4 regions of the Bacillus sp. 7894-2 genome follow, and region 3 is predicted to be linked to each of the others. Evidence: riboswitches for the same ligand, from Rfam matches in the RefSeq annotation. Region 3 holds a riboswitch; each other region holds the start of a gene.

Region 1 (5,185 bases), on a different contig from region 3:
GGCAGGAATGGGTGGTGTTTCATTTAAAAAGTTCCTGGGGATTGCTTCTATATCCAAAATAGCAACTTCCTTGCTGCTGGCTTACTCTCTTTCATTCGCCAATGCACTATCTTTATCTGGCTTACAGCTTTTATTGGTAGTTTCAATGGCGATAGGAGTATTTTACAGTGTTTTTCACTTTTATAAAAGAAGAAAAGAAGCTATTAGGATTTTCCGTAAGCTCTAAATGGTTCCTCCTATCGCTGTCAGAGAAACTATTCAGGCAACGATAGGATTAAACACTCTAAATAGATGCGAAAATTCCGGATGCTTTGGCAACCACCTGATTCTGATCGTTATAAATCAGGCAATCTGTGTGGCTGAGTGTCCGTCCTCTTTTAACAAGGTGAGCATCGGCAACTAGATATTCCCCTGTCGCCCCCTTTAAGAAACTGACCTTCAAGTCAGCGGTCACCACAGACTGCTTCTGATTTTCATCTGGCTCGAAAATATTCCCCATTGCTACATCCGCAAGAGTGGAAATGATCCCTCCATGCACCAGTCCGGCGCTGTTAATAAAGAGCGGCTGGATGGGCAAAGTGACTTTCATTTTGCTATCACTGATTCTTTCGTAATGGAATTTCAGAAATTCATCAAAAGGCTGTTTGATTAGCATATGCTACACTCCAATTTCTTTAAGTTAAAATGGTTATTCCCGATTTTTTGTGAAATCCCTGCTAATTTGCAGAGAAGAGGCCCCAAAATTGTTATATAGTTTCTTAAAATCTAAAAAAGTGATATTATTTTCAATAAATTCAAAAAAAGGCGGGCTGGGTGATGGCAAAAGTAGAGAATATTAGTTTCGCAGAAAACTTTCCTATTTCATTTAAGGAACTGGAAGAAGAAGCAGAGAAAGTAATGGGAGCAGGCGGATTTGGCTATGTTCAATCAGGAGCCGGCGGGGAAGAAACGCTGAAAAAGAATATCGAATCCTTTGCAAAATACTCAATAGTACCGAGGATGCTGAGAGATGTTTCAGTGCCGGATATAAGTGTGAAATTATTTGGAAAAACATATCCTTACCCGGTTTTCCTGGCACCGATTGGGATGCAGCGGCTTGAACATAATGAGGGAGAGCTGGCGTCTGCACGGGCAGCAGCTTCGTTTGGAGTTCCTTTTATCCAGAGCACAGTATCCGGTTATTCCATTGAAGAAATCGCAAAGGCAACAGGCTCGAGTCCAAAATGGTTCCAATTATATTGGTCCAATTATGAAGAAGCATCTTTCAGTATGGTTCGCCGTGCGGAGGAAGCGGGGTATGAGGCAATTGTGTTAACGGTTGATACGGTGATGATGGGATGGAGGGAAGCCGATTTAAGAAACAATTTTTCCCCGTTAAAGCTTGGCTATGGTAAAGCAAACTATGAAAGCGATCCAGTCTTTATGGCTTCTCTCCAGGACGGTGATGTCGTACAGGGAATCCTTGATAATATTCATCATCCAACATTAAGCTGGGAACATATTGCCAGATTAAAAGAGAAAACCAGCCTGCCCATTTTATTAAAGGGCATTCTCCACCCTGAGGATGCCAGATTGGCAGTTGAAAGAGGGATAGACGGAATCATTGTCTCCAATCATGGCGGCAGACAGCTTGATGGAGTGATTGCGGCGATTGATGCGCTTGAACCGATTGCGAAGGAAGTTAAAGGAAGGATTCCAGTATTGTTTGACAGCGGCATTCGCCGAGGCTCAGATGTGGTTAAAGCTCTGGCACTGGGAGCTGACGCCGTTTGTCTGGGGCGGCCGTATGTGTACGGCTTGGCCATTGGCGGGCAGGAAGGAGTTGAAAAAGTGCTTGCCAACTTTATAGAAGAAACAAAAGTGTCCCTCTCTCTTGCGGGGGTGGGGAGTTTAAAGGATATTGCTGGTCTGCGGTTAATTCGATAAAACTTTCTTAAAAAAATCCTGGGTTGTTGACAGTTGAGACTGTGTTTAATGGTATACCTGTAGGGGTACATAATTAATATGCCATACTAAAGGAGATGCAGTCATGTTCGATTACACAGCTGAAACCGAAAAATCAATTGAAGATGCGATATCCTCACTGGAAGGAAGTCTGAAGGACGAAAAGTTCGGAGTTCTATGGCAGTTTAATGTTCAGGAGAAGCTGCAGGAAAAAGGCTTGGAATATAACGAGGCATTCCATGTGTTAGAGGTATGTAATCCGAATGAAGCACATCGCGTTTTAACACAGAATAAAATGGCCGGCTACTTCCTGCCTTGTAAAATTGTCGTCTATGAAGACAAGGGCAAAACGAAAATTGGGATACCTAAGCCGACAAGTATGATTGAGCTAATCAATGACGAATCTGTTCAAATCTTCGCTGCAGAAATTGAAGAGCGCTTAATCCAGTGCATCAAAAAAAGTATATAATCTAAAAGAATGATGACAGTGCGGGAATAATTTGTTAAGCTTGAAACAGCTTATCAAATTAAATATCTATGTAACTACTAGGGGTGCCCCGAATGTGCGGGCTGAGAGGAAAGCGCTTATAGCTTTCCGACTCTTATGGACCTGATCTGGTTAATGCCAGCGGAGGGAAGTAGGATTTGACAGTATGTCGATTCATATACTTAAACCAAGCCGGGTCCTTTGTGGGGATCCGGCTTTTTTGTATACATACTTCTCATCCAGATAAGCAATCAGGCTGCCCTTTTAGAAAGGAGGTTTAGATGAACAGAACCCGATTGTTGACTACGATGGCACTATTTACGGCGATTGGGACACTGGGATCCCATTTGCTCTGGTTTCCATCAGGTATAGCCAAGGCCTATCCGATTCAGCATGCGGTAAATGTATTGGCAGCGGTGACTCTTGGACCCCTGCCGGCAGCTGCCGTTGCTTTTATGATTGCTTTGCTGCGTAATATGCTTGGATTCGGGACGCTGCTTGCGTTTCCGGGCGGAATGATCGGTGCGTTTTTGGCTGGTGTCCTTTATTTGAAATTCGGCCGGAAAATATGGGCTGCCGCTGGCGAGGTTTTGGGCACCGGTATAATCGGAGCATTGTTTGCTGTTCCGTACGCAAAATTTCTCATGGGCAGTGCAAATGGTGCATTCTTCTTTGTGCCGCCGTTTCTGGTCAGCAGCATTGCCGGTGCGGCAATAGGCTGGTTGGTGTTAGCGAAGGTTAAAGAGAAGAATTTGGTTCAGAATATGTGATGATTTTGGGCTGGAGAAGTAAGATAGGTTAGCAGAGTAAGGGAGAGCAGCATAACAATCAGGCTTTATGAGCGATTTTCAAAAGTTATGGGCGAAATCCAAAATTTATGAGAGAAAAACACCAAGTTAGAAAATCGGTAAAAAACAATTAGAATGTTAGAAAACTGCTAGGGGCGCTACGGCTGAGATAAGGAGCTTTTCCTTGGTCCCTTGGAACCTGATCTGGATAATGCCAGCGCAGGGAAGCAGTGAGGACCTCATTTTATATCCTCATGCTTTTTCCCCGGCAGCTTCTGTATTTAATTAAGGAGGCTATTTTTTATGACTTTTTCAGAAATTCTGCGCAAGGAAAATGAAGATTTATTTCAGCTGATATTTGAGCATCCATTTGTCCAGGGGATCGGGAGAGGGGATGTGCCGAAAGAGGCGCTTGCTCATTACATTAAAGCGGACTTTGAGTATTTGAATGCGTTCATGCATATTTATGGGATTGCGATTTCAAAGTCAGCTGAGCGTAAGGATATTGCATACTTTAACCAGCAAATAGAATTTGTATTGAACAGCGAAGTACACCCCCACCATAATTTTTGCCAGCAGATTGGGGTGGATTACGAAGCATTGCAGGGATATCCGCTTCCGCCGACAGCCGATCATTATGTAAAGCATATGATGTATCATGCCCACACAGGCGGCATGGGTGAAATCCTCGCTGCATTATTGCCTTGTCCATGGACATATTGGGAGATTGGGCTTGAGCTCATGAAGCAATATGTTCCAGATGAGAACCATCCGTTTTATCCGTGGATCTCTTTTTATGCAAATCTAAGGGTCGAAGCTGTGACCATGAATATGAGAAACCGTTTGGATGAGCTTGCTGAAGCGGCATCACCGGAGGAAAGGCAGCGAATGAAGGATGCTTTCCGAAAGAGCTGCCAGCTGGAGCTTGGTTTCTGGGAGATGGCTTATACCTGCGAAGAGTGGCCGGCGGGCAATCCGGCAGCAGTCAGATAAAAAAGCGTAAGCGGCTCGCTCACCCCCGACACCTTGAGGGGCAGGCTGCTTGCGCTAGAGAGTTATCGAAGTTCAAAATTTTATACTTTCTTATTTAATAAGAAAAATGCCTGCATCTGCTTATGGCAGTGCAGGCGTTTTTTCAAAATCCCATCTGTAGTGAGCGGTAATGGGAGTCTTAAAAGAAGATAGTTTTACTTCTGCTGCAAATGGGGTGGAGTTATGTATTACGTATGGAATGCCTTCTTTAGTCCGTTTGTCAGATATGAAAGCCACATGGTCGAATTTAGGAGAAAGGAAAACCACAATATCACCCGGCTGCCATTGCTGAAGGTTCTTAACATCTCCTGGAATCAGCTCTGTTGTTAATGACTTTGCGAACCGGCTAAAAAAGATATTCTGGTTTGGCACCCTTCTGAAATCAATGTTCGGATCAGGCTTGCCCTGGACTCTTGAATACAAGTCCGTATTTTCGGCGATATCCTGATCAATAAGATCCTTTATGGTTACATCAGCCCCCTGGAATCCTCTCCAAATCACGTCTGTACAGACACCTTCGTCATCGGGCGGATAGCCTCCCGCATAGTAGGCACTTTTATATGGCGTGCGCTGTTCTACTTCTTTTCTGGCTGTCAGGACCATATCAATCGGATCAGCAATGCCGTTCTGGTTTGAATCGGCCTGTGAGTAATCAGAGGGCACCTCCAGCTTCTTTGCAAAAGGATTTCCGAAATGAATGCCGATGGAATCCAGAATGATACCACTCCGAAAAAAAGAATGAATAATAACACTACTCAAATTATTGAAGTAAATACCTTTTTAACCATAAGTACACCTCACCTATTTTACTGAATAGACGGTATTATTTCCCAATAAGTTACATGAAGGTGTGATAAGATTGTTATAACCATTCATAAGAGAGGGGATATAATGGTTCATAAAATAGGGGTATCAGGAAGCGTCATTTTGTCAG
Region 2 (5,185 bases), on a different contig from region 3:
TTCCTGATAGGCCGGCTCTAACCGTGCTTGGCAGCCAGATGCCCTCAAGCAGAAGTTCTTCTGCATATTGATTAAAGCAATCTGCCGTGCTTCCAATAAATAAAATTTCTCCTTCCTTGTTTAGGACCACGCACCGGTCGGTCAAATCAATCCAATCATCCAGCTTGTGCTCAATGATTAGAAGGGAAATTGCCTGGTTTTCTTTAAGCTCTTTAATGATGCGTGTGAGTTCATAGCTTGAAGCCGGGTCCAGATTTGCTGTCGGTTCGTCCAAAATCAAGATATCCGGTTTTAATGACAATACACATGCCAGTGCTAGCTTTTGCTTTTGGCCCCCGGAAAGAGTGTGGATTAAGGAATGTCTATACGGCAAAAGATGAACAAGCTCTAATGCTTCATCAATCTTTCTCTCGATTTCATCATTAGGTGTTTTCATATTCTCAAGTCCAAAGGCCAGCTCATCCTCGACTGTGGTCATGCAAAATTGGCTTTCAGGGTCCTGAAATACAATGCCAATGTGCTGATTAATTTCGCCAGGACCGAATTCCGCAAGCATCTTTTCCTTGAATGAAATGGTCCCTTCCAATTCGCCATCAACGGCCTCCGGATACAATTTATTTAAGCAGAAAGCAAGTGTGCTTTTTCCCGATCCGCTTGGGCCCAATAATAGAACTGCTTCCCCTGGATAAAGGCTGAATTGCACATCTTTAAAAATAGGTTTTTCCACATCTTCATACCTGAAGGAAAGCTGTTCGGTTTTTAATATATGCCGGTTATGCTGTAATTCCATTTTCCGGTTTTCCCCTTTTCCGCTCTTTTCCAATTGGAAAGCTGTTTAATGCCCCAGTTTTCGCAAGGCTCTCACTCAGCCATTTGCCCAGCAATCCAGCCAGTAAAGCACCGCTGATCAGCCTCACAAAAAACATAGCTGTTACATAACCGGGTGAGAGGGCCGCATAGCCGGAAATGAAATAGCCCCAAATAAAACTAGTAACAGATGAGCCCATTCCGGCAGCAATTAACACCCATGTCCGGTAATTATTCCATTTTGTAGCCGCAAAAACAGCTTCCGCTCCAATCCCCTGAATCATCCCTGACAGAATCAGGCGGGGACCAACTGCGTTGCCGATCATGACTTCAATGGCTGCAGCGATGGTTTCCGATAAAAAGGCTGCTCCGGGCTTTCTGATTATGTACGCTGCGATGATTGAAACAACAAACCAAATGCCAAAAATCAAATCATAGCCAATTAAGCCGAACATTCCATATAGCACGTTGCCAAATTGCAGGAACGCCAGATATACAACTGCAAACACGACAGCAAGTACAGACAGGACAATGACCTCACGAAGCTTCCACTTTTCGAGCATTTTACTCAGCCTCCTTTTTGGATGGACTGTTGGCAGACATATTCACCGTCATAACAATATGTGTAGAATCGCTTTTCTTACAGTTTTCAAAAGCATCCTCAAGTGTTTTAAAAACAGCGTGTGCATCTCCATCCAGTCTTGAAGCATAATGAACTCCTTTAGAAAAAGTACCCCGATTCGCAGCGAGTTCGACCTGGTCCATAATGACGTTCATGTAATCAGGAATCCCCATCGGATAAAGGGCGAACTGGACAGCGACTTCCTGGCTGATTACTGCTGCTGATTCTTCATTTGCCCGTTCCTCATTTTCAGCAAGATAAGCATCGCCTGCAGTATCACCGGGACATCCATTTGAAAAAGTCCCGTTAAACACTACATGATCTCCATGCTTAACTGATTCAAGGTAAATAGCTTTGACCACATCGAAAACATGAATGGACCTGCCACGCACACAGGTGCTCACATCATCAGTTTCCATCCATACCTTGCTCGTATCCACTTCTTTTAGTGCTGATAAAATAACCTCCGCAAACCTGTCAGTCATTGGGTAAATTGAAAACCTGCACCCTGTAATTTCACTAGTCCCACATAAAAAATTTTCCTGCATTTTTCCATCCTCCTATTATTTATGAAAATAAAAAACTGCATTCCCATAGGAAATGCAGTTGAATGTTATCAATACAAATAAATGATAGCCGTTCACCTGCACTTCCCCACGCTGGTATTATCCAGATCGGGTGATAAGAGTCAGAACGGATTGTTCTTCTCAGCCAAAAAGCTCCCCTAGTGCAAAACTTGGATATGCAGTTTTTAATGACTCCATCTTAATACGGAGCAAACAAAATGTAAATGAATAATTTATCTTTTTTATATCAAATGATCTGTGAAATCAGACAGCAGCGGTTAAGCTATGAAAAAATTTCTCCATTGTCCATGTCATGTTCTAATCCAGTCCTTCCCTTCATAAAAGTGTAATAGGACAATTTTACACCGAGAATAGGGGGCAAATTGGATGATATACAGAATGCTTGCTTTAAACATAGACGGAACACTACTCCAAACAAATGGAAGACTTCATAAATCAACAAAAGAAGCGATAGAATATGTGCAGCAAAAGGGAATTTATGTAACACTTGTTACGTCCCGAAGCTTTCCATCCGCGAAAAAAGTGGCCAAAGCATTGAAAATCAATTCTTTGCTGGTCACTCACAGGGGAGCATATATTGCAGCTTCCCAGGAAAAGCCGATCTTTGTAAAAAGAATTCAGGAAGATGAAACGTTTGAAATCGTGCGCCTGCTTGAAGGCTTTACCTGTCAAATCAGGCTGGTGCACGAAAAATATTCCCTTGCCAACAAAACGAAGCTCAATACCAATATGCTTGCTAAAACTGTTTTTACAACCGGCGATCCCATTTTTTACTCCCAGCAATTTGTGGATTCATTAAGTGACACCATCTTAGACGAGCCGGTCACCCCGCCAAAAATTGAAGTGTACTTTGAAGATAAAGAAGACCTTGAGGATGCTAAGACAGCCATCTGGGGCATGTTTGAAAATGTAGAAGTCATTAAACTGAATGATCTGAGGATGGACATTGTTCCTTCAGAAGTTTCAAAGCTGAATGGGCTGCTCTATTTATGTGAACACCTTGGAATTTCCAGAAACCAAATGGTCGTAATTGGAGATTCTGAAGATGATCTGGAAATGATTGAAGCCGCCGGTCTGGGGGTGGCAATGGGTAATGCTCCGGCAGAAGTAAAAAAAGCAGCAGACTGGCTGACACGATCCAATGACCAGAGCGGCGTAAGCTACATGGTTAAAGAACATTTCCGCAAACAGCATCCAATCGACTTTCTGAAGAAAATGAATCTGCTGAAATAAATGCATGAAAGAGAGTCCGGTCAAGGCAGATCGGCTCTCTTTTTGATTTAGGGCATTGGATAAAGCGAGTCAATAGTATATTGACCTTGTTTCCCCAGTTCTGTACACTAAAAGGAGTTTGTCAACATGAATAATAAAGACTATGCAGCTGCCCGTGAGATTGAACACCGGCAGATTTATTATATTTTTTAAAAAAAGGTGATAGATTTGAACATATCAATTTTAGGCATAAAGGATGAACGGTTCCATCGTCCGCTCCGGCTGATCGGAAACCTCTTTTTTGAAGAATGTGAAGTGTTGCTGGGTGAGAATGCTGCAGCAGATTTGACAATTTCTTTTCAGCTTGAGCAGGGAGATCGCATTAAAGCCTTTGCTAAGCTTACTGATAAAGACAGCAGGAACCTTACTGCCACTTTTGAAAAAGAATTTGTTCCGGCTGAGTCAGAAAAAGAGACTTTCAGACAAGTGAAGAATGCAGTATCACATGTATACCTGACTGTTTTGCAGGACTGGACGGGCATTACCCAGAAGTGGGGGATTCTGACCGGAGTACGTCCCACAAAATTGCTTCACCGTGCCATGCAGAATCAGACACCTCTCCAGGAAGCTCATCATCAGCTGAAGGAAGAGTACTTGATTACAGATGAAAAAATTCAGCTTATGCAGAATATTGTAGACCGGCAGCTTGCTGTGGTACCGGATCTTTATGACTTGAAAAAAGAGGTAAGCATATATATTGGCATTCCGTTCTGCCCGACAAAGTGCGCGTATTGTACTTTTCCTGCTTATGCGATTAATGGCAGGCAGGGTTCTGTTAACTCATTTCTTGGCGGCCTTCATTTTGAAATGCGCAAAATTGGTGATTGGCTGAAAGAAAATAATGTGAAAATCACCACTGTCTATTATGGCGGAGGGACCCCGACAAGCATTACGGCAGAAGAGATGGATATGCTTTATGAGGAAATGTATGAATCTTTCCCGGATGTAAAAAACATTCGGGAGGTCACTGTGGAAGCAGGCCGTCCTGATACGATTACACCTGAAAAGCTTGAAGTGCTTAAAAAATGGAATATTGACCGTATCAGCATTAATCCTCAGTCCTATATTCAGGAGACCTTGAAAGCAATTGGCCGTCACCACACAGTGGAAGAAACCGTGGATAAATTCCATTTGGCCCGTAATATGGGCATGAACAATATCAATATGGATCTGATCATTGGATTGCCTGGAGAAGGGGTTCAGGAATTTGCGCATACTCTGGGTGAAACAGAGAAATTAATGCCGGAATCCCTGACTGTTCATACTTTATCCTTTAAACGAGCTTCGGAAATGACTAAGAACAAGCAAAAATATAAAGTTGCCGATCGTGAAGAGATTGAAAAAATGATGGACATGGCTGAGGATTGGACGAAAGTTCATAATTACCATCCTTATTATCTCTATCGCCAGAAAAATATTCTCGGCAATCTTGAAAATGTCGGCTATGCCCTTCCAAATCAGGAAAGCATCTATAACATTATGATTATGGAAGAACAGCAGACAATTATCGGGCTTGGGTGCGGAGCTTCCAGTAAGTTCATTGATCCCGGGACAGGAAAAATCACTCATTTTGCAAACCCGAAGGATCCAAAATCGTATAATGACAGCTTTGAACATTATACAGATGAGAAATTGAAAATATTAAAAGAGCTATTTAATAAACATGAATCCCTTGCCGAATAGGCGGGGATTCTTTTAGTGAATATATTTTGGAAAATTAAGAAAAATATTAAAGGAATTCTTGAAAATAAAGAGAATGAATAGGTACAAGATCATAGATTTCTATGTTTCTAAATGTAAGCGTTTTCTAAAAAGGGGGAATTGTAATGATGATGCAGACACCTTTGACTATGACGCAAATGATCAGGCGGGCAGAAAAATATTTTCCAAAGAAAAC
Region 3 (5,185 bases):
TCTGCCATTTCATAAAACCCGCCGATATGACTGATTGACGGTGGATACGGACTTTTCCTGATATGCTCTTTTATGCTGTTGAAGGCTATATCGTAGTCGAATTCGAGACAGTGATCAAAATAATGATGAACAATTTCGCTTTTGATCCGGAAAGGCGGATACACTCTTTCAATAAGAACAAAAAGCTTCAGCATTTCTGTTTTGTTCATAAAACCATTCCTTTAGCTAATCTTAATTCAATTATTGCCTGTTTTTCTAAAACAAAACCCCTGCACATTGCAGAGGCTTCATCCTATAGATCCATTTCAAGGACTACCGGGCAATGGTCGCTGCCCATAATGTCGCAATGAATTTGTGAATCTATTATTTTTTCCTGAAGCTTTTCTGACACAATAAAATAATCGATCCGCCAGCCGATATTCCGCTCCCTTACTTTTGCCATATACGACCACCATGTATAGGCACCCTCGGCTTCCGGATATTTATAGCGGAAGGCATCAACAAACCCGGAACCAAGCAAACTGGTCATTCTTTCACGTTCTTCATCGGTAAACCCGGAATTTCCGCGATTGGATTTTGCATTCTTTAAATCTATTTCATTATGGGCCACGTTTAAGTCACCACACATAATAACAGGCTTTATTTCATCCAGCCCGAGCAAATACTCCCGAATCCGCTCTTCCCATTCAAGGCGGTATGGAAGCCGGGCCAGGTCACGCTTTGAGTTTGGCGTATAGACATTCACCAGATAAAAGCCTTCATACTCAAGCGTGAGAATCCTGCCTTCTGGTTCTGTTTCCTCATCGCCCAATCCATAGCGGACAGAGATAGGCTCTTTTTTCGTAAATACAGCTGTACCCGAATATCCTTTTTTAAGCGCATAATTCCAATATTGGTGATAGCCATCCAGGATGAGCTCAATCTGTCCCTCCTGCAATTTGGACTCCTGGATGCAAAAGATGTCTGCATCCACCTCTTTGAAGTAATCTGTGAAGCCTTTTTTCACACAGGCCCTAATGCCATTCACATTCCATGATACGAGTTTCATTGCAATTGTATCTCCTTACGAAAAAATCTGTATGAGTACAACATTACCATGGCTTTTCAATAATTGCATAGTAATAAACACTGAAACTTGAAAGGCAATCGATAATACTGATTTTTTAAAAAAAATGCTCAAAATTAATGGACATTTCTCCTTACTGCTTCTTTTAACTCCCTGGCTGATTTTTCAGGGGAATCCGCCTGGCTGATTGCCGTAATGACTGAAACACCGTCTGCTCCAGCAGCCATAATGGGAGGTGTATTTTTAGAGTTAATTCCGCCAATACCTACCACAGGAATCTGGATAGAAGCAGATCTCAATTCCTTTAAAAAAGTAAGACCCTGAACTGCTTTGGCATCTTTCTTTGTGCTTGTCGGATAAATAGGGCCAATGCCGAGGTAATCTGCTCCCTGCCGGATTGCTGCTTCTGCTTCAATCATATTATGAACGGACACGCCAAGGATTTTGCTGCCGATTTTTCTCCTGACCACATCTGCCGGTTCGTCTTCCTGGCCTATATGGACTCCATCTGCATTAATAGTAAGCGCCAATTCAATGTCATCATTGACGATAAAAGAAATGCCGCTCTCGTTGCAGATTGCCTGAAGCCTTTTTGCAAGAGATTCCTTCTCTTTGCCTTGCAGGCATCCTGCACCTTTTTCACGGAATTGAAACAGGGATATGCCCCCATTAATTGCTGATCGGAGAATATCTTCAGGCTCTTGGAAGCAATTTACGCTTCCCATTATTAAATATACTTTAAGCAGCTCACTCATTTCCTCTGAATTAATTCTCATGAACGAAATTCTCCTTTTTCTTCAAATTATAAGCCCAATGATTGGTTGGTCCATGACCGCTGCCAATTCTTAAGTCATGTTCAATTGCTGCCTGGATAAATTGCTTTGCACGATCAACAGCCTGCGGCACAGAAAAGCCTTCAGCGAGTCCGGCTGTAATGGCAGCCGAAAAGGTGCAGCCAGTACCGTGCGTGTTTACTGTTTGTATTCTATTACTCTTGAACTCGGTAAAACTTTCACCGTCAAATAATAGATCGGCAGCCACTTTTCCCTCATCATGGCCGCCCTTAATGATGACATGTCTCGCTCCAAGCCTATGTAGTTCTTTTGCTGCCTTCCGTTTATCTTTCATTGAACGAATATTAGCATCCGTTAAAACCTCCGCCTCGGGTATATTGGGTGTAATCACCATCGAGAGCGGAATTAGATGCTTTTTCATCGCTAAAATGGCTTCAGTCTGAAGAAGACATGCTCCACCTTTTGCTATCATCACCGGATCAATGACGATATTGTTCCATCCGTATTCCGCAATCTCCTTTGAAACCGTCTCGATAATTTCAGCACTAAAGAGCATACCTGACTTGACTGCATCAGGCCTTAAATCCTCTCCAATGGATTGTAATTGTGACGCAACAGCCTCTGCGGTCATGGGATAAACTCCCTGCACTCCCCTGGTGTTTTGTGCCGTTACGGCAGTTAACGCTGACATGCCGAAAACACCGAGTTCCTGAAAGGTTTTTAAATCTGCCTGAATACCAGCACCGCCGCCGCTGTCTGATCCTGCTATGGTTAAAGCTTTGTTCACCTTCATTTTTATTCCCCTCCTACCTGACTAAAAGAGCCGCGCAATTCAACATCTGAGGCTGAGATAGTATATAAGCTATTCAAGAACTCTATTTGGAAAGTGCCCGGGCCCCTGCCATCCGTTTTTTCTGCAGCGATTTCGGCGGCAGAGCCATACACGACCAATGAAGCAGCTGCCGCTTTTACTGGATCCTTTTCAACAGCAGCGAAAGCTCCAATAACAGAAGTCAAAAGGCATCCGGCACCCGTTACTTTCGTTAACAGGGGATGTCCATTGTTAATGGTAAAAGTGGCTCTTCCATCTGAAATGATGTCCTGTTTTCCTGTAATGACGGTGACTGCACCAAGTTTATTTGCTGCTGACTTTGCGAGCTCAGAAGTGTTTCCCTCTGCTTCTCCTGCATCAACGCCCTTAATATTCCATTTCTGTCCTGCTGCATTGGCAATTTCTGCTGCATTTCCTCTTATGATGCTAATATCTAATTCTTCCATTATTCTATTGGCTGTTTCTGTGCGATAGGCTGTCGCGCCGGCACCAACCGGATCAAAGATTACCGGCACCCCATGCTGATTGGCTGATTTTCCTGCGATAAGCATGCTTTTCACTTCTTTTTCAGTCAATGTTCCCATGTTGAGAACCAGTGCCCCGGCAATTTTAGCCATATCACCCGCCTCTTCATGCGCATATGCCATTACAGGTGATGCCCCAATTGCCAGCAGGCCATTGGCAGTGAAATTGGTTACCACCACATTGGTGATATTATGTACTAAAGGATTAAACTCTCTTACTTTTTCCAATAGACTGCTAATCTCTTGAATGTTCACATTCATTCCTCCTCTGCGTTTGCCGCTCAATAGCCTTTGAAAAGAGAACAAAATAAAAACCAGATCCATATAAGGACCTGGCTGAATAATCTATAGAGAATTATGTTTGTTCTCCGAAATTACTACTTTCCTACGCTGGTATGATCCAGATCAGGTCCGAAGGGTAAAAAACAGTCCGGTTTCTTTCTCAGCCCGCGAGCATCGGGCACCCCTAGCAGTAAAACTATTAAGTTGGCTGTTTTTATCTTAGCCTGAATCATGAAATCTGTAAAGCTTGCAATTCTGCCGCTTCCTCTTTAAGGTGTAAGTAAGAATACATAGCTTGGAGGATTCAAATATGGCTGAACACCATTTTCACTTGAAAGCACATTGGCCTGGTCTTCGCAATGATGTTGGGGAAATAGAAACAGGCGGCCTGAGAACACAGGTATCCATTCCACCGGAAATGGACGGTCCCGGAATCGGAACGAATCCGGATGAAATGCTGCTCGGGGCGGCGGCTACTTGTTATATTATTACACTTGCAGCCATGATGGAACGCAGCCGGCTCGATAAAGAGGACCTTACAATGGAGTCGGTAGGAGTTGTTGATGTCACCAAAGGGGTGATTACTTACAAAAAAATTATTCATCACCCAGTTATTGTGCTTAAATCAGACGCTGATGATAAGGACCATACTCTTGCACATAAGCTTGTCCAAAAAGCAGAAGCATCCTGTATGATCTCAAGGGCGATTAAAGGAAATGTGGAAGTGGAAGTACAGGAAACCATTCGTAAAAATCAAACACCGGCCTGATAGCCGGTGTTTTGGTTTAAGTTATAGAGCCCATTTGCGGATGGCCAGTGCAACACCGGCTTCATCATTTGTTCCTGTCACAGCATCGGCTGTCTCTTTAACAATGTCCTGTGCATTGCCCATCGCTATTCCCCAGCCTGATTCTTTAATCATGGCAATATCGTTCAAGCTGTCTCCCATCGCCATTACATTTTCCATTGAAATACCAAGGAGGTCGGTTACTTTTAGGATACCTTTGGCTTTGTTGATGCCTAAAGCATTGACTTCTATATTGGTTAAGCTGGAATTAGTAATTTCCAGGTTGCCTTTAGACTGAAGCTCTTTATGAATCAGCTCCCTGATCGCATCATCTGAAATATCAAATCCAAATTTAAGCCATTCATGATCATGGATATTTTCCGGCATTTCGTTCATCCACACGCGCTCGCAGCTGGTTGCCCAGAAATTGGTCTTGTGTGTCTTAGACAGATTCCACATCCATTCCATTACTTTAGAATCCACTGGAGCTCTTAAAATGGATTCACCACCAGGTCCAAATATTTCGCTGCCATTTACCGTGATCAAATAAGAATTTAATTTTAGAGAATCAGCATGATCGCCTGCCGTTAACCTGGATCTGCCGGTGCTCAAAATGACTTCGATTCCTTTCTCCTTTGCTTCTTTTATAGCTGCACGGTTCTCTTCAGGAATTTCCCCTTTGGAGTTCAGTAATGTTCCATCCATATCAAGGGCGATTAATTTGATCTGCGGGGGAATTTTTGCTTCTTTCATAGTCCTCTTCCTTTCTTCAATTAACACAATAAAGCCATTATATAGGTAAGTCCGCTTTCCTTCAAAGAAGGCGCATTTTAGATGAATATTTTTTTGTGAAATGGAAATACCTGTATGTATTAAATGTAAAAGGTGATGTTACTATGT
Region 4 (5,185 bases), on a different contig from region 3:
CATTGGCAATTTGTCCATCAGGCAATTCAGGCACGGTGACACCCCGGGCAAGATGGTATAGCTTAAACCATAGCTCCCTACACAGCCTCCATATATCCAGGGAATCCGGTGCTTTTGAGAAATATCATTGATCAGAAAGCGAATGTCAAAATTATCGGTTGAATCGATGATTAAATCAACATCCTCAATCAGCTCTTCCATTTCCTGTACACCTACATCCATAATACGTGCGAAAATTTGCACCTCTGAATTGATGGCTTTTAGGCGTTTAGCCGCTGCTATCGCTTTTGGCACTTTTCGTACAGCATCTTCTTCACAATAAAGCTGCTGACGCTGCAGGTTGCTCCACTCCACATAATCCCGATCGGCAATGGTTAATTTGCCGACGCCTGCCCTTGTGAGAGTTTCAGCATTTGCAGCCCCTAATGCACCAGCCCCTATAATCAAAGCGTGTTTTCCCCTCAGCTTTTTTTGTCCTTCTTTGCCAATCGGGGGAAATAACATCTGGCGGGAGTATCGCTCACTCAACTAAAAACCATTCCTTCCGCCGGGCTGCTTGCTGATGCATACCGTTTTTTCGGCATCCGGCCTGCTTCATAGCCCATCCTCCCTGCTTCAATGGCGAGTTTCATTGCTTTTGCCATTTTAACAGGATCATCAGCAGAGGAAACGGCTGTATTCAATAGTACTCCATCAGCTCCCAGCTCCATTGCCAATGCCACATCTGCCGGGCTCCCAATTCCAGCATCAACAATAACCGGCACATCAGCCTGTTCTGTAATAAATTGAAGATTAATAGGATTAATGATTCCCTGTCCTGAGCCAATCGGAGAAGCACATGGCATGACAGCATGGCATCCTAGTTCTTCAAGTTTTCGAGCAAGCACGACATCATCAGAAGTATAGGGGAGAACAATAAAACCCTCGTCTAATAGGATTTCCGCTGCTTTTATAGTTTCTATTGGATCGGGAAGAAGCGTTTTGCTGCATCCAATCACCTCAACCTTAATCATGTCGCATAAGCCTGAAGCTTTGGATAGCCTGGCAATTCGGACAGCCTCATCGGCTGTACTTGCTCCTGCCGTATTAGGGAGTAATTTATATTTCTTTAAATCAAGCTTTTCCAAAAAGTTGGGCTGGTTCGCTTCAAAAATGTTCATACGGCGCACAGCAAACGTAAGCACCTCAGTTCCCGACGCTTCTACAGCTTCGCTTTGCACATCAAAGTTTGGATATTTTCCTGTTCCGAGCAATAGCCGTGAGCTAAATTCATATGGTCCAATTTTCAACAAGTCATCCGCCTCCTACAAAGTGTACAATTTCGATTCGATCCCCATCTGACAGAATGGTTATTGCATGCGCTGCTTTATCCAAAATATGCTGGTTCAGTTCGACAATAACTACCTTTTGCTCCAAATTGAAATGCTTAAGCAGAGCTGAAACAGAATTAACTGCTGCCGGCAGCACCATAGGATCTCCGTTAATGACAACATTCATAATATCACCCCTTGTTTACGTGTGAACTAAAGATTCAAGGCGGGACAGCTTAAACGGATTAAACTGCTCCGTCTTGCCTTCGAGGATGTCTGCCATCAGCACTCCAGTTGCCGGGGCAAGGAGGATCCCATTCCGAAAATGGCCCGCAGCAATATATAGCCCCCTATAAGCAGGATGTTCTCCCAAAAAAGGCTGCCCATCAGCCGATTGGGGTCGAATCCCTGTCCAGGCACGCTCCCATTCAGCCTTCACTATATCCGGGACCAGTTTTTTCGCCTTTTCCATCAGCGAGGATATCCCCTCAAGGGTCACCTTCTCATCAAATGAATTAACTTTAACCGTCGCTCCAACTACCAGCCTCCCGGATTTCTTAGGAACGATATAGCATCCGTGTGAAAAGATCGTCCCCTGTACAAGCGGTTTTTCAATTTTGACCGAGAAGCACTCGCCTTTAACGGGATTAATGGGGAGCGTTAGGCCCGTTCTCTCAAGAATCCCCCTGCTCCAGGCCCCCGAAGCAACAATAACGGAATCTGCAAGAAATTCTCCCTGGCTGGTTCTCACCCCATAAACCTTTTCATCTTTTAAAATAAAATCTGTTACATGTGTATACTCATAAATTTCTGCGCCGAGGGCTATTGCAGCTTTTGCAATAGCAAGAGACAATTCATATGCCTGTACCTGTCCGTCATTCGGTATATACATGGATCCCCTCAATTTGTTTGATACGAAGGGTTCACGTTTGATCAGGTCATCAATCGAAAGCCATTCGGCCTGCTCATCCGCGGTTTGCTGTCTTTCTATCAATCTTTTTAATGCCTGCTCTTCTTCTTTACTAGCCGCCACTTTATATACACCCTTATTTTGATAGCCAATATGCACCTGTGATAAATCTTCCAGTTCAGGAATCAGGCTCCGGTACATGGAGCGGCTTTTGCATGCCAGCTGAAATAGCGGGCCGTCTTCTATCAGTTCCGTTTGGGCTCCTAAAATTCCAGCTGCTGCTCCTGAAGCTTTGCCGGCTATTTTCCCCATATCCAAAACGGCCGCTTTATACCCTCTTTTAGCCAGTTGAAAAGCAATGGAGCTTCCGTTAATGCCGCCTCCGACTATAACGGCATCAAACATTTTCCTCATCATTTCCCCTCCTCATTTAATTTTTTTGCAAAAAGCTTTGCTTCTTCTACAGGGTCCTTTGCCTGCAAAATCGCCGACATTACAGCAATGCCGTCTGCCCCCGCCTTCAAAACCTCCGGTACTTTCTCTGGTTCCATGCCCCCAATTGCCAATACAGGAATATCTACTGCCTTTTTAAGAGCCTCCAGTGACCCAGTGCCCCTTGGCGGAACTCCCTTCTTTGAATCGGTTTCAAATATGTGCCCAAACAGGATATAATCAGCCCCTTGTTTTGCAGCCTCTTTTGCTTCTTCAAGAGAATGTACGGAACATCCTATGGGTATATCTGGAAAATGAATTTTGACAACATGGACTGGAAGGCTGTGAAAAGCAAGATGCACACCCGTTCTAAACGCCCAGGCAACATCCACACGATCATTTATAACGATTTTATGAACAGGAACTCCCTTATTAAGAAGCAGCTGAACTCCTTCATATATCTCTCTTGAGGTTCGATGTTTTTCCCGTAAGTGGAATCTATCTGTAAAGGGTTCCAATTCAACTGCTAATTCAGCGAAGGACTCTGGAGAAAGCTTTCCATCTGATATAACATGAAGCTGTTTTTTCATAGCGGCTGCCCCCAAGCTTTTTTAGATTTTCTGCAATAAAAAACCACCTTCTAAATAGAAAGCGGAGGTATGTGGCCATAGAATTCAGACCCAATCCCCACTTCCCTACGCTGGTATTCATGCCAGATCAGGTTCCAAGGGTCTTAAAGCTTTTGCTTTAATCTCAGCCTGCAAACAGGCACCCCCAGCGGATACATAACTATTAAGCTACTATTCATTTACTGATAAATGGTCCCGGACTTTTTAAATTCCTCAGCTTTTTCTTCCATGCCTTTCTGTATCGCTTCATCCGTGTCAAGCTTATTCTCTATTGCATATTTCCGGATATCCTGAGAAATTCTCATGCTGCAGAATTTTGGTCCGCACATGGAACAGAAATGAGCGGTTTTTGCCCCTTCAGCCGGCAGGGTTTCATCATGGAATTCCAAAGCGCGCTCAGGATCCAATGAGAGATTGAATTGATCTCTCCAGCGGAATTCAAAACGGGCTTTTGACAGGGCGTCATCCCTTTTTTGTGCTCCTGGATGTCCCTTTGCCAGATCTGCAGCATGGGCTGCAATTTTATACGTGATGACACCCTCGCGCACATCATCTCTATTTGGCAAACCCAAATGTTCTTTAGGGGTAACATAGCAAAGCATCGCCGTCCCATACCAGCCTATCATGGCAGCCCCGATTGCAGAGGTAATATGGTCATACCCCGGAGCTATATCAGTCGTAAGGGGTCCGAGTGTGTAGAATGGTGCTTCTTTACAGATTTCTAATTGTTTATCCATATTCTCTTTGATTAAATGCATTGGAACATGGCCAGGTCCCTCGACCATTACCTGTACATCATGTTCCCAGGCAATTTTCGTCAGCTCCCCTAGTGTTTCAAGCTCCGCAAATTGAGCCTCATCATTTGCATCTGCAATCGATCCCGGCCGCAGTCCATCCCCCAGGGAGAAGGCCACATCATAAGCTTTCATGATCTCGCAGATTTCTTCAAAGTGTGTATATAAAAAGTTCTCTTGATGATGATGCAGGCACCACTGTGCCATAATGGATCCGCCTCTCGAAACAATTCCGGTCAGCCTTTTGGCAGTAAGCGGTACATAACGTAAAAGGACACCGGCATGAATGGTAAAGTAGTCAACCCCCTGCTCTGCCTGTTCAATTAAGGTATCCCTGTATACTTCCCACGTAAGATCCTCGGCAATGCCATTAACCTTTTCAAGTGCCTGATAAATGGGAACAGTACCGACCGGAACGGCGGAGTTTCTAATAATCCATTCGCGTGTAGTATGAATATTCTTGCCTGTAGACAGATCCATAATTGTATCTGCTCCCCAGCGGGTAGCCCAGGTCATTTTCTCGACCTCTTCTTCAATAGAGGATGAAACAGCCGAGTTTCCAATGTTCGCATTAATTTTCACATGAAAATTCCTTCCGATGATCATTGGCTCTGTCTCAGGATGATTGATATTGGAAGGAATGATTGCCCGGCCCCTCGCTACTTCAGACCGGACAAATTCAGGTTCCATATTTTCCCGAATGGCTATAAACTCCATCTCTGGAGTAATGATTCCCTTTTTTGCATAGTGAAGCTGGGTGACATTCTTCCCCTTAATCGCTCTCAATGGCTTGCGGGATAAGCCAGGAAAGACTTTATGATTAGCACGCGGATCATGTTCATCGCGGAACCCGTTATCCTCGGGCTTAATTTCCCGCCCATCATACTCTTCAACATCCCCGCGTTCCTGAATCCACCGGCTTTTCAGAGCGGGAAGCCCTGTTTTTAGATCGGACGTGTATTGAGGATCCGTATAAGGCCCGCTCGTATCATATACGCGAACCGGCTCATTGATTTCTTCTCCAAAAGTACCGGTGGTGGGACTTAATTCTATCTCCCGCATTGGAACCTTGATATCCGGTCTGGATCCTTCCACATAGATTTTTTTGCT

The links. Region 3 has a riboswitch for thiamine pyrophosphate ahead of thiM (hydroxyethylthiazole kinase). Riboswitches for the same ligand answer to the same signal wherever they lie in the genome.
Region 1: another riboswitch for thiamine pyrophosphate. It lies ahead of thiW (energy coupling factor transporter S component ThiW); the one in region 3 lies ahead of thiM (hydroxyethylthiazole kinase).
Region 2: another riboswitch for thiamine pyrophosphate. It lies ahead of CHI10_RS08030 (YkoF family thiamine/hydroxymethylpyrimidine-binding protein); the one in region 3 lies ahead of thiM (hydroxyethylthiazole kinase).
Region 4: another riboswitch for thiamine pyrophosphate. It lies ahead of tenI (thiazole tautomerase TenI); the one in region 3 lies ahead of thiM (hydroxyethylthiazole kinase).

Annotation. Positions count from the first base shown of each region.
Region 1 is NZ_NPDG01000123.1:20,953-26,137, forward strand. It holds gene CHI10_RS17500 (TVP38/TMEM64 family protein) at 1-226, shown strand, start outside; gene CHI10_RS17505 (PaaI family thioesterase) at 284-655, opposite strand; gene CHI10_RS17510 (alpha-hydroxy-acid oxidizing protein) at 817-1,926, shown strand; gene CHI10_RS17515 (DUF302 domain-containing protein) at 2,030-2,413, shown strand; TPP riboswitch at 2,483-2,598, shown strand; gene thiW (energy coupling factor transporter S component ThiW) at 2,713-3,201, shown strand; TPP riboswitch at 3,361-3,462, shown strand; gene tenA (thiaminase II) at 3,523-4,212, shown strand; gene CHI10_RS17530 (DUF1287 domain-containing protein) at 4,333-5,010, opposite strand; gene CHI10_RS17535 (TIM barrel protein) at 5,143-5,185, shown strand, end outside.
Region 2 is NZ_NPDG01000057.1:15,362-20,546, forward strand. It holds gene CHI10_RS08020 (ABC transporter ATP-binding protein) at 1-790, opposite strand, end outside; gene CHI10_RS08025 (ECF transporter S component) at 774-1,370, opposite strand; gene CHI10_RS08030 (YkoF family thiamine/hydroxymethylpyrimidine-binding protein) at 1,372-1,977, opposite strand; TPP riboswitch at 2,064-2,165, opposite strand; gene CHI10_RS08035 (Cof-type HAD-IIB family hydrolase) at 2,383-3,249, shown strand; gene CHI10_RS08040 (coproporphyrinogen III oxidase) at 3,457-4,971, shown strand; gene CHI10_RS08045 (long-chain fatty acid--CoA ligase) at 5,118-5,185, shown strand, end outside.
Region 3 is NZ_NPDG01000015.1:55,213-60,397, forward strand. It holds gene CHI10_RS03265 (hypothetical protein) at 1-209, opposite strand, end outside; gene CHI10_RS03270 (exodeoxyribonuclease III) at 293-1,048, opposite strand; gene thiE (thiamine phosphate synthase) at 1,183-1,842, opposite strand; gene thiD (bifunctional hydroxymethylpyrimidine kinase/phosphomethylpyrimidine kinase) at 1,832-2,653, opposite strand; gene thiM (hydroxyethylthiazole kinase) at 2,656-3,471, opposite strand; TPP riboswitch at 3,582-3,694, opposite strand; gene CHI10_RS03290 (OsmC family protein) at 3,809-4,267, shown strand; gene CHI10_RS03295 (Cof-type HAD-IIB family hydrolase) at 4,289-5,038, opposite strand; gene CHI10_RS03300 (CBO0543 family protein) at 5,182-5,185, shown strand, end outside.
Region 4 is NZ_NPDG01000134.1:31,162-36,346, forward strand. It holds gene CHI10_RS19240 (MoeB/ThiF family adenylyltransferase) at 1-528, opposite strand, end outside; gene CHI10_RS19245 (thiazole synthase) at 525-1,292, opposite strand; gene thiS (sulfur carrier protein ThiS) at 1,294-1,497, opposite strand; gene thiO (glycine oxidase ThiO) at 1,513-2,634, opposite strand; gene tenI (thiazole tautomerase TenI) at 2,634-3,242, opposite strand; TPP riboswitch at 3,328-3,438, opposite strand; gene thiC (phosphomethylpyrimidine synthase ThiC) at 3,461-5,185, opposite strand, start outside.